One region of the Gardnerella sp. KA00243 genome, then DNA from elsewhere that is predicted to be linked to it. Evidence: riboswitches for the same ligand, from Rfam matches in the RefSeq annotation. Region 1 holds a riboswitch; each other region holds the start of a gene.
The links. Region 1 has a riboswitch for thiamine pyrophosphate ahead of thiO (glycine oxidase ThiO). Riboswitches for the same ligand answer to the same signal wherever they lie in the genome.

Region 1 (3,149 bases):
AATCTAACCTTTACTAACTAAAAGCTGAATTACTAAAAGTACTTTCTGCATCACACTTACGTCTATATTTGAACGCTTCACAAATTCGCAGCGAAATATAGCAAATTCACCGAAATTAGCGATTAGAAGCGTGCAGGATTGCAGCTTTCCAAGAATCCCTTTTCCTTCTCAGTCAACTCTTGCTCAAGCACGAGTTTTGTGGTCAAAGAAGAGCCTAAAGCGGTGAGCAAAATTCCGTGACGGAAGTAACCGGTGGAAATCGTGGTGTGCGTCTTAGGATCAATGCCAATGAATGGCAAATCATCTGGAGTTCCAGGACGACCGCCAGCAGTAACCTCAGTAATCGAGCATTCCTGAATGCCAGGAAGCACGCTTGCGGCATCGCGAAGCAAGTCAAGCACGCCACCGACCTTTGGAATATCGCGGTCATCTTCGCGAGAAGTAGCACCGAGCACAAGCTCGCCTGTTTCCTTAGCGCGAGGCACCAAATAAACTGGGCGGTCATGCACAAACCCACGAACCACGGAACTCAAAATTGGGCGCAAAGGCTCTGGAATAGTCATACGAATCATATCGCCCCACACAGCGCGAAGCTTAAGCTGAGGAAGCATATCCTTAGCACCCAAGCCGGATGCCAAAACTGTGTCTGGACCCAAATCGTCTGGAGTGCTTGCGCGACGCTCAATAACAACACCGCGCTTTTCAAGTGCATCAATCATTGCTGCAGTGAAAAGACGAGGGTTGATTTGATGGTCGTCCGGCACGCTTACAGCGCCTGCAATCGTCGGCGAAAGCGCAGGCTCAATTTCACGAAGCTTACTCACAGAAATATGCTCAGCTCTACGTCCATAACGGTGCTGCAAGTTTAACAACTCGTTCACGTGCTCGTTATCTGCAGCGTCACCACCGATTACGTAAGAGCCGCACTCTAAGTAGCCGGTTGGCTTATCGGTGTACTTTGCAACCGAATCAACCAATTCCTTATACATAGTTGCAGACTCAAACATAAGAGGATACAACGCTTCTTGCTGATATTGCATTTCTGCGGTAGGAGCTAGCATGCCGGCAGCATGGTGAGAAGCACCGGAGACTGGATCTGGATCAATTATGCTAACTTTTACGCCAGCTTCCGTAAGTCTCCACGCTGTTGCTAAACCAATAATACCTGCACCAATAATACGAATATTTCGCATATATACTCCTTCCCTACGGCGGCATTACCCGCATCAGGTTTACGGTCGGCTTTCGCCCTCTCAGCCTGTGTAGAACAGGCTCCCGCGGTGTAACCTTGACTTTCAAGAATTACAAATGCAGAACGTTTCAATATTGCTAACTTAGCAATATGCAAATGCTGCAGGTAGATGTAACAAAATTATGTGAATTTCATCACACTACCGTGCAGCATTTTAACACTTCTACAGAAAATCTGTTAATTTATCCGGTATGTCAAGCTGTGAAACTAAGCAATTTTTGTTACTGACGCAGTCAGCGCTCGCGTGGATTACGCGCTCGCTTACGAAACTCGCGTTGGAAGTCCACTGGACTCCCAACTTAAGCGAGTTTCCGCTCCGAGTTGCCTTCGCGCGCGCTTTGCCTGAGTCTGAAATTATTGGAATTTCAGACTCCTTCAAAGCGTGATTTGGCTTAATTGTGAAGCACGGTGTGCTTCACATGCCAAATCAGCCGAACGGCTATGCCGTGAGGATATGCGCTCAGGCAGATCGTCAGCGCACACAAAACACAACCCAGTTTCTAAAACCCAACCACACAACTCTGCCCTGCCTTCGCCAATCGAGACGAAGGCAGACCTCGCTTGCGTTGAAAGCACACCGTGCTTTCAATCTTGAGCAAGCTCGGCGCTCCGAGTTGCCTTCGCGCGCTAAATCGCATCGCTCAGGCAGGTCGTCACGCTGCGCAGGCAATGCATAACTCCGTTTTTTCGTTACTGGCGCAGATTAAATCACTCAACCGAGCGCAGCAAAATCTCCTCAAGCGCATGCTTCACAGAAACAGGCAGAGTGCAACGCCATTGCGCCCACTTCACTACGGAAGGCTGATCAGTTGCGTAAGCGTTAAGCATATCAACATTGTTGCGATACTTTTCTGCTTCCGATTCGTTTTCGTATTCAAGAGTTGAGATTGCAGCAATAGCGCCTGCACTTCCGTTAGCCTCGCTCACTGCATCAAAAGCCATTTCCTTACCGCGGTACGGCACTTGTGCTTGAAGCAGGAATCGGTAAGCGTCACCAACTTTAGGATCGGCAGCAACTTGCAATCCTCCGTCAACAATTACGCGAATTTCCGAACGAGCCGGCACGTCTTTTACAGAAACCGACAAACTCAAAGTCGACTCTTCACCTTCGTAAGAAATCGCAAACTCGCTTGCGTTAAGCTCTTGGCTCCCCACAAACACGCGCACGTGAGCAAAATCTGTGCAAGCAACTCCTCTAAATACAACGTTCCAGTTGCGTTTTTGCGGTACAGATTCTACGGCAGCATCGTATCCTGCAACACCGGAAATAATGAATTGCGAAGAGCCATTGCCGTCTCGCCACACAAAATTCATACGTGTATCTGCAGTGTTTCCAGCAGACGCTGCAGCAAAGTCACCGTTATCTTCTCGCATTACGAACTCGCCGTCAGCTCCAGGGAATGCAAGAATTCGCAAAGCCCGCGGATTTTCAATGCTATTAACCGATTCAGCAGCATCAGCACTACGCTCGCAATCTGCAACTTCTGGCAAAACTTGCAGAGGCACAATTGCTCCAGCACGCGCAAAAGCAGGCACGCGATCAAGCGAGCGCCATGCTTCAAATCTGCGACCATTCAAGCCGCGAGACACATACCTGCGTCCGTCAAACAAATCGTACCAATCACCTTCCGGCAACCAAACTCCAGCACATCCGCGCAAAGCAGCCGCATCATTAGGCGAAACAATCGGCGCTACTATAAGCTCACTTCCAAAACGGTACTCGTTAGGAATTTCGTAAGCCATGCCGACTTCCGGCGACTGCCAGTACATTGGCTCAACAATCGGTCTGCCTTCAAAAGCTGCGCGATAATTCATCGTATAAACGTATGGCAAAAGTTCCGCGCGCAAACGAAGCATTTTCACCATTGCTCCGCGAGTTTCCGGAGGGAAATTCCAC
Region 2 (3,149 bases), 710 kb from region 1:
GGATACTCGTTGATGAGCTTCTCGTAGTAATCGAGCATGTAAGCAGATTCGCGCTCTTCGCCATCGAAACGATACTTACCAGTTTCCTTGTTGTAGAACTCAGAAGAAGCAACGTCAAGAGAAATACCAATCTGCTTGCCTGGCTCATAGCCAGCGGCTTCGATTGCATCCATGATGTACTTCAAGGAATCCTCGTTGGACTTCATCTTTGGAGCGAAGCCACCTTCGTCACCAAGACCAGTAGCCAAGCCTTCCTTCTTCAAAACATTCTTCAAGGTGTGATAAACCTCAACACCAGCGCGCAAAGCATCGCTGTAGGTCGCGAAACCGTAAGGAGAAATCATATACTCCTGAATATCGGTTGCGAAATCAGCGTGAGCACCACCGTTCATGATGTTCATGTTTGGAACTGGAAGAATGTGACCATTGGTGCCGCCAATGTAGCGGTACAACGGAAGCTGAGCAGACTCAGCAGCAGCGTAGAGAGCAGCGAGGGAAACGCCGAGAATTGCGTTAGCACCAAGCTTGCCCTTGTTTGGCGTGCCATCAAGCTCAATCATCGTCTCATCAAGAGCGCGCTGATCGGTGGCATCCATGCCAATAACCTTAGGTGCGATTACCTCGTTGACAGCCTTAACAGCTTCCAACGTGCCCTTGCCTTGATAACGGGACTTGTCGCCATCGCGACGTTCCCAAGCTTCAGCCTCACCAGTAGAAGCACCAGAAGGCACTAAACCAATACCCTGAGCGCCATCTTCGGTCTCCAAATAAACCTGAACAGTAGGATTTCCACGAGAATCCAAAATTTCGCGTGCATATACGCTTTCAATAGCTGCCACAACTACTCCTTTATACCTATGGGTTGTGATGACTCTTCCAAGATTAGTGCGTTTTATGGACGTTATATTGAGTACCAGCGTATTTATGCCGTGAACGTTCACAATATTTTGATTTAATTCGAGTCATATGAGCCAATTGTATATTTTTAAGCAATATCGTTTATAAATATCGATTTCAAATATACATGTCCATACCCTTGGGAGATAATGACCACAGACACGGGGTGCGCAACTACATCGTGCCAAACAACAATACATACAGTGTTGCGCTGAGAATACACTCGTTGAACCTGATATAGCTAAAACTATCGAAGGGATTGTCGCATGACTTACAGTTCGCCTAATAAAGCGAAAAACATATTGAAGATTGCATTTAAAGCGGTATCTTCGTGTAAAGTGTGGATTTCAACCATCCTCATTTTGGTTTTGTGGTTTTTTACAACTCTTTCTCCAATCGAAGACCGTTCTTTGCCATCCCCATATGAAGTAATACAAGCTTTTATTGATTTAAACAACGAAGGCATATTATTAAAATCCTTAGGAATAAGTATTTTACGAGTTCTTTTAGGACTTTTGTTAGGAATTATTTTTGCTGTTCCTGCAGGCATACTTGCGGGAGGCAGTAAGCTTGGCAATATTGTAGTTGATAAACCAAGCCACATGTTGAGGTCAATTCCATTCCCGGCTTTAGCTCCAATATTAATAATTTTCCTCGGAATAGATGAAACGATGAAAATAGCGCTTATAGCTGTTGGCGTTTTTGGACCTATGTACGTTAATATTCGCGACGGAGTGCGTAATATTGATCCGAAACTTCTCGAATTAGCACAGGTTTATCACGTTAAAAAATCTACTATTTTTATATCTATTTTGCTTCGCGGTACACTTCCAAGTTTTATGACAGGTTTGCGATTTGCAATATCTGTAGCATGGGTTGCATTAGTGACTTGCGAAACAGTCAATTCTTCTATTGGAATTGGATACATTCTTTCAAGAGCGCAAGAATTCTTTAGGCCAGATCAAATGATGGCATGCGTTATTATGTACGCAATTGCAGGTCTTGGATCTGAGCTTACTGCAAACATATTAGAGTATCTTCTTATACCCGAACGCAGATTAGATAGAAAATCACGCCAATAATCTAGTAGTATCAACATTTTTCTAAAGTTAACTACTTTTTAAAATGCATTAAATTGCTTTTTAAGAATCAGTCAATATTTAGAATCAACAACCAAATAATAACAACCAAACAAACAACAGATAAACAAAACAACAAACAAAAGGAGCTGTATATCATGGCTAATTTAAAAATGCGATTTTCTAAAAAGAGCATTATTGCATTAATCTGCGCTGCTTGTGCAACTGTATCTCTTGCAGCTTGCGGAAACTCACAAAAATCATCAAGCGCTTCTTCAAAAGAAGACGCTGGAACTATGAGAGTTGCTTATCTTTCTACAGCAAATTATTTAACTACTTTGAAAAATGAGAAATTCCTTCAAGACGAATTTGGCAAATCTAAGGTAGTTTACACTGGTCCTTACACTCCAGTCGATGGTCTTACTGCTGTTATGAGCGGAAATGCAGATGCTACAACTACTGGAACCGGACGCTTCATTGATTTGATTGCTGAAGGACAACCATGGGTAGCTTTTGCGCTCGAATATTACAATGGTGATTCTCAAGGAATCGTTGCATCCGCAAAAAGCGGCGTGAAAACACTAAAAGACTTATACGGAAAGAAAGTTGCTATTATTCACAACGGTGATACTGGCGATTACATGCTTCACCGCGCATTCGATAAAAGTGGTTTAGACGTTTCTAAAGTTAACAAAGTTGAGATGAGCCCTAAGAACTTCCAGGCAGCATTTACTTCTGGACAGATTGATGCAATTTCCTCATTCGATCAGAATCTTGCTGCAGCAATGACAACTCCAGGCGCAAAATTGCTTGTAAATGCTAAAAAGTACGGCAATATGAATGTTACTATTCACATTGTTTCTAAGAGCTTTGCCCAAAAGCATCCGGATCTTGTTAAGAAGATGTACAAGGCTCTTGTTCGCGAAGCAAAAAAGTCTCATAAAGAAAACAATGTTATTGGAAACGCTTACAAGCAGCTCGGAGCAAGCGAAACTATTATTAAGCAAATTAAAAAGTTTGACAATCCAACTATTCGCCCAATCGATGAAAAAGGTTTGAAAATGATGGAAACTCAGGCTAAAGAATACGTGAAATATGGTTTAATTAAGCAAGCTCCAAAGAATTTGAAAGATTCTGTAATGGATTGCACGAAGTAAATTAATCCATATATCT
Region 3 (3,149 bases), 610 kb from region 1:
TGTGCTTTCAATGCAAGCGAGGACTGACTTCGTAAAACTAACAAAGTCAGTTGTTCTACACAAAGATTTATGCAAATGTGTTTACATTCGATATGTATAGTGATAGCCTAGCAAAGCCGTGGCGCAAGGGCGGTTTTCCTTTTCGTCCTCTTGACAATGACGCGCCATGGCACTTTAGATCCTTTCTGAATATGTGTGTGATTCCTAGAAGTTATAGCCATTTAGGTTGACTGGAATCGTCTTTTTCACCTATGGGGGGGGGGGTGATCTTAATGCGCGTGTGATCCTCGACAACCAGCTTTCAAGACTGGAACATTAGTCTGAGGAGTACCATTTTCAATATTTTCTTCAAAGGTTGAGTGAAGAAAAGAAAAAGTGTGCGTGTTAATACTGCGTTCACAGTTATAGAAGATAAGAGAGGAGTTAAAAGCTAATGAACATGCAGAAAATTTATTATGACATGGCTGAAAAACTTCGTCCCTATGCTGAGCCATACATGAATGAAGATTGCAAAGAAGCAGCTAGTAATGCTACATGCGCAGGAGAGTCTTATGAAGCATTAGCAGATTACTTAAGTTTTGCATGGGAACAGCAAGATACTCCTTGCAATCTTATTGTTGAAACATACAATCTTATTGACGATGACTATCTTGATTTATATAACGAAATGGCAGATAACTAGGGATCCAACGTCGTCAACATTCTGCAGATTACGACGAAGATGAATAAATCTTATATTAAAAAAACACTTAAAATGAAAATTGCGAGGGACCCCTCGACTAACAATCTGACGTAAACGGCAGCTGCGAGGCCCTCGCGTTATTTTCATTATAGCTTTATTTTTTATAATATCCAATGTAACAAATGATTCAATAAATACTATTGTTCAAAAACGTTTATCTAGAAAAGATACGAAGCTGAATTGCGTTTGCATAGTAGAAAACGGGAAAATTAACTATTACAAAAGAGCTGGTCATTCCCCCAAAACACCACCAAACGACACGCCAAAATAGGCGAGGGCTTGCATTTGTAAATATTTCGGGTATAGTAGTTACTCGTGCTTCGGAGCTGACATTGTTCAGTAAAGTTGCATTGCGGACATAGCTTAGTTGGTAAAGCGCAACCTTGCCAAGGTTGAGACCGCGGGTTCGAGTCCCGTTGTCCGCTCTAGGTCCGATGAGTTATTCGACCTTACGGTGGGTTAGCCAAGCGGTTAGGCAGCGGCCTGCAAAGCCGTATAGATGAGTTCGACTCTCGTACCCACCTCGATTAAGCGGGTTAGCTTAATACACAACCGGGCGGTTGGCGCAGTGGTAGCGCACTTCCCTGACACGGAAGGGGTCACAAGTTCGAACCTTGTATCGCCCACTCGAAAGGATTGCCTTTCACACATAATTAAAAAATTTTGGGTGATTGGCGCAGCGGCTAGCGCACTTCCTTCACACGGAAGGGGTCATAGGTTCGATTCCTATATCACCCACAATATGTTCGCAGTGTAGAAGCACTGCGTTTTTTGTTATCTGGCTATTTTTTATTTCCTAACTTACATATGAAAATTTTTTGCAGCCGAACATACCTGCAACCACAAATGGAAGCAATATCTCATATCAGTCAACAAATCAACCAATCAACCAGCCAGTCAATCAATCAACCAATCATTTCTTCACAGAAACACACATACTAATGTTCATTTTGAGTTCATTTAATATCGTGCTATACTCGTCCGAGTACAAGTGAAAATTGCAGGGGTACTGGAAACAGTTGAGAAACACCCTTTGAACCTGTTTTGTTAAGACATGCGTAGGGAGCAATTACAATAAGTGATTTCTTTCTGTCACGATTTTCGTGACATCTTGCGTTGCCACAAAGTAGTAGCAATTACACGAGTATCAACTAAACAATTAAAAAAAGATTTAAAAAACAATTAAAAACTAAAAACCAAACACCAAAACCAAAAAAATATCCGCCTGAATGTCACTTTTGGGAAAACTTGCACAAGTGAGGAGGAATACTGCACATGATCGATAGCAGCATAAGTGCTGAAACTATAGAATCGGCCATAAGCTGGCTTGCAGGATTCACAGAAAAACCAGGAGAACAAGGAGTTACTCGACCTCTTTACACAAAATCTTGGAAACAGGCTCTTTTTGCTCTTCGTCAACGATTTGAAAAACTCGGTATGACTGTGGAATTCGACCAAGTTGGAAACCTAATTGCAACTGTTGAAGGATGCGAAAAACCAGAAAGCATAATAGCTTGCGGATCGCATATTGACACAGTTTCAAGAGGAGGTCGTTTTGACGGCCAACTTGGAATAGTTGCAGCCTATTTAGCAATTAAGAATTTACTTACTAGATATGGAAAGCCAAAGAAAAGTCTTCGCATTATCTGCTTAGCAGAAGAGGAAGGCTCACGTTTCCCATACGTATTCTGGGGTTCAAAGAATTTCTTCGGGCTAGCCAAAAAAGAGGACGTAGAAAATATTTGCGACAGTGAAGGTGTTCCTTTCGAAACAGCAATGCGTGAAGCTGGGTTCAATTATCAAACAACTCAACCTAAGTTCGCAAATCTTGAAGCCTGGATTGAGCTACACATTGAGCAGGGACCAACGCTTTACAGCAATCACGAAGATTTAGGTATTATCACTAGCATTGCCGGTCAGCACCGTTGGGATATTCATCTTAAAGGCGTACAAAATCACGCTGGCACAACAATGATGTCCTACAGGCACGATGCAGTAGATTGCATGTCTCATATAATCGCCAAGAATCTTGACAAAGCCAAGCAAGCAGGCGACCCACTGGTACTTACTTTCGGTAGAATCAGCGTAGTTCCAAATCAAGTAAATATTGTTCCTGGAGAAGTTACTTTTTCAATGAACTGCCGTCATACAGATAAAGCTTTTCTTGATAAATTCTTGCAGGAACTCGACGAGGATATTCACGAAACTGCCAAGTCTTATGGCATTACAGCGCAGATCGATAAGTGGATGTCTGACGATCCTACACCACTTAGCGACGATATTATTAATCTTTTGAAAGATCAAGCTAATAAGCAAGGTTATGCGTACAGAGTCATGCATTCAGGTGCTGGTCAAGATACGCAAATTTTTGCTCCGTTTGTAAAATCCGGAATGATTTTTGTTCCTT
Region 4 (3,149 bases), 180 kb from region 1:
GCTGGCATCGCCTTTCGTGCCTCAACAAACGGCGTATCCTTTTGCCCAACGTGCAAGTTGAAACCAAGATGAGCTGCGCAATCAACATGATCGTCAATAAACACAGGCACATCGCCGTGTCCGGAATCAATAAGCGCGTGACGCAACTTCTTCGCCTTGGCCGAAATTTCAGCGTCATTGGAATACTTATCGCGCAATTGCACAACTGTAACTCCGCCTTCAACTGACTCTACTGCAACTTCTTCTTCCGGGCGATTTCCCATGCGCGGATCCGTTACCAAATACAGTGTCCAATCAACAGGCTCCACCGTAAACTCAATATTTGTCAAACTAAACATATCATTTACGCTAAGAGTTGAAAGCGCATCCATCCACAGTGTGCGGAAAGTGCCTGGAGCTGTGGTTTGGCGAGCTGCCCAAGTTCCAGCCGCTGCTGCGTGCACGTGCGCTGCAACAGTTGCTGCGAGCGGACGTTCCGGGTTTGCGCCAACGTATGCTGCAACTAACGCTCCCAAAGCGCAACCTGTTCCAACTACCTTAGTCATAGCTTTGTGGCCACCTGTTACGCGAGCTAAACATCCGTGAGCGTAAATCGCGTCTTTTTCTCCGGAAATTGCCACTACGGATCCGTATTTTTTAGCTAATTCGCGAGCAGCTTGAAGCGCGTCGTTTACGTTATCGTGAGAATCTACGCCTTTTCCGTTGCTTTCTTTGCCTGCAAGTGCCATTATTTCGGAAGCGTTTGCACGAATTACAGTAGGGTGGTGCTTAATAATTTCGTGTACAAAGCGCGCGCGAGGTGCAAGTGCTGGAACGCCGATTCCAACCGGGTCAAGCACCCACGGAGTATCAGCTTTTTCGCATCCTTCAACAGCTGCGCGCATGTATTCGGAAGTTTCTGGCTGATGGAATGTGCCAACGTTTATGAGCACGCCTGTGGCAATTTGCGCAAGTGCATGCGCTTCTTCTGGATCGGTTACCATAATTGGCGATGCTCCTGCAGCGAGCAGTGCGTTGGCTGTAATGTCTTGCACGATTACGTTCGTGATGCAATGGGTGAGTGGCTGCTGTGTGCGCACACGTTCGATGCATTGACGCACGTCGTTAAGGAACATACGTCGGCGTGCGCGTACAGAGAAGCATGTGTCGACTTGCGTTGTTGAGCTTGTGCAGTATTCGTTTGCTTCGTTGCAGGTATTTGTTTTTTCAGTGTTGCATGTTGTCATAATGTTTCCCTTCGCTAGCACTATCTAGATCAGGTTTTACGGATGTAATCTCAGCGCTTGACTTCACAATTTGTTGCAATTGCGCACTCCGAACCATCCTTCGACTATATCTTTTGTTCATGACTTACGCTCTTTTGCGTTAGTGTCTCATTTTGCTTGTTTTGCAGCACTTGCAGGAATCTACAAAAATCGCGCCGCATTTTTGCAACTTCTTCTACATATTTTTGCTTTCAACTGTGTAAACATAAATATAGTAAATAAAAAGTAGATTATAGAAGTTACGAAAGCGAGATAACATGGCAAACGATTCCATGCTAGAACAAAAGACTCCGCTCACAGCGCGCGAATACGCGACACGCACAGCAATACGCGCGATTGCAATCATCGCATCTGTTTATGGTATGGCTGCTTCGTGGGAAGGCTTAATGACCTTCACTTATTTTACGAATCTTTCTAACCTTATGATTTGCGTAGCTCTTGCTGGATCGCTTTTGCTTGATACAGCTGCGTTTATGCGTGCTCGTAATTCTGTAGATTTAGCAGCGCAGCCAGTTTCCGCCTCCCAGCAAGATTTCGCAGCATCTTGCGCATGGTTCGACTCAAAATCCAACGCTTGGTACATTTTCAAATTCATGATGACCATCTCAATTGCTGTCACATTCACTTTGTACCTGTGTTTCTTAGCACCTACCAATAAGCTTGGTTTTGTCGGCGCTTACATGAATAACGGATGCAGCAGCCTTTGCGTTCACGCAGTTGCGCCGCTTCTTGCAATCGCTGATTTTGTGCTTTTTGATTATCGTTTCCGCTCTACTCGCGCACATTTGTATGTTTCTACTGTTCCGCCTCTTGCTTATGTTGCTTATGCTGCTATGCTTAGCGAGTTTGCTGGTGTTCGTTGGGGTGTTCATGCAATGCGCGCGCCTTATAATTTCCTCAATTATGGCGCTCCTGCCGGCTGGTTCGGCTTTGCACCGCAAACTTTTAATGCCACTACTTTGGGCGTTGGTGTTGCGTATTTGTTAATTGTGTTTACTCTTATTTTTATTGGTGTCGGCAGTGTATTTCTTGCGCTTAAGGATGCTCGCGCTCGTGCAATATTAAAAGAATAGTATTGTTGCGCGCCACTATTGCCTAATTGCTAGAATTAAGCGTATGAGTGAGGATACTGCATTACAAGCATTATTTGACGGTACGTTACGCAATTCTTCTGGCAATGTGACTAATGCGTTGCTTGTGTATGGTGCGCCGAATACTGGTAAAACGCAGTTTGCTGTGCGCGCAGCAATTTCCGGCTATAAGCGTTGGTCGCATAATGTTACTGCGATGGCTGTGCAAAATCGTGTTCTTGCTTCAAAAATTGACAATATTATTATTCGTCAAATTGGTGTGAGTAAGCAGTCTCGTCCAGTTGGCACTTTGGCTTCTTTAGCTTTTAATATCATTTCTGCTTGCTGTAAGTTAAAGAATGAGCCTTCGCCTAAGCTGCTAAATGGTGCTGAGCAGGATTCTTTGCTTCGTAAAGTTTTGCGCGCACACATTGAGCATGTTATGTGTGGAGATAATGGTGATTGCAATATATGCGCGCTTTTTAAGGATTATTTTGAAACGTCTCAATGGGTTATTCCATTAACTTGCGCAGTTTCTAATACTTCCGCCACTTCTAACACTTCCGCGCCTTCAACAACTCAGGCTGCTCAAGCAGCTTCTTCGTCTCCAGAATTTTTGGCAGATAGTTTCGATATTAACAACGCTTTTATGCATCAATTGCGCGATATGCTCGCTCGTTTAGATGAGCTTGGTATTAGCGATTTTGAAAGCGAAAATTCAGTTCTTTGCGCTCTTAGTGACGAGCAATCTTACGCCAATAATAGTGATATTTTACAAACGTCTGTGCTTATTAAACGTAGATTAACTCAATGG

Region 2: another riboswitch for thiamine pyrophosphate. It lies ahead of HXT50_RS01340 (ABC transporter permease); the one in region 1 lies ahead of thiO (glycine oxidase ThiO).
Region 3: another riboswitch for thiamine pyrophosphate. It lies ahead of HXT50_RS01750 (hydantoinase/carbamoylase family amidase); the one in region 1 lies ahead of thiO (glycine oxidase ThiO).
Region 4: another riboswitch for thiamine pyrophosphate. It lies ahead of thiM (hydroxyethylthiazole kinase); the one in region 1 lies ahead of thiO (glycine oxidase ThiO).

What each region holds. Positions count from the first base shown of each region.
Region 1 is NZ_CP058375.1:1,051,723-1,054,871, forward strand. It holds gene thiO (glycine oxidase ThiO) at 123-1,193, opposite strand; TPP riboswitch at 1,186-1,289, opposite strand; gene HXT50_RS03955 (TIM-barrel domain-containing protein) at 1,961-3,149, opposite strand, start outside.
Region 2 is NZ_CP058375.1:340,987-344,135, reverse strand. It holds gene eno (phosphopyruvate hydratase) at 1-839, opposite strand, end outside; TPP riboswitch at 1,050-1,174, shown strand; gene HXT50_RS01340 (ABC transporter permease) at 1,164-1,979, shown strand; gene HXT50_RS01335 (ABC transporter substrate-binding protein) at 2,135-3,133, shown strand.
Region 3 is NZ_CP058375.1:443,611-446,759, forward strand. It holds gene HXT50_RS01725 (hypothetical protein) at 434-682, shown strand; tRNA gene HXT50_RS01730 (tRNA-Gly) at 1,095-1,167, shown strand; tRNA gene HXT50_RS01735 (tRNA-Cys) at 1,196-1,266, shown strand; tRNA gene HXT50_RS01740 (tRNA-Val) at 1,297-1,368, shown strand; tRNA gene HXT50_RS01745 (tRNA-Val) at 1,408-1,480, shown strand; TPP riboswitch at 1,735-1,824, shown strand; gene HXT50_RS01750 (hydantoinase/carbamoylase family amidase) at 2,018-3,149, shown strand, end outside.
Region 4 is NZ_CP058375.1:874,526-877,674, reverse strand. It holds gene thiM (hydroxyethylthiazole kinase) at 1-1,226, opposite strand, end outside; TPP riboswitch at 1,216-1,327, opposite strand; gene HXT50_RS03355 (hypothetical protein) at 1,523-2,338, shown strand; gene HXT50_RS03350 (PD-(D/E)XK nuclease family protein) at 2,382-3,149, shown strand, end outside.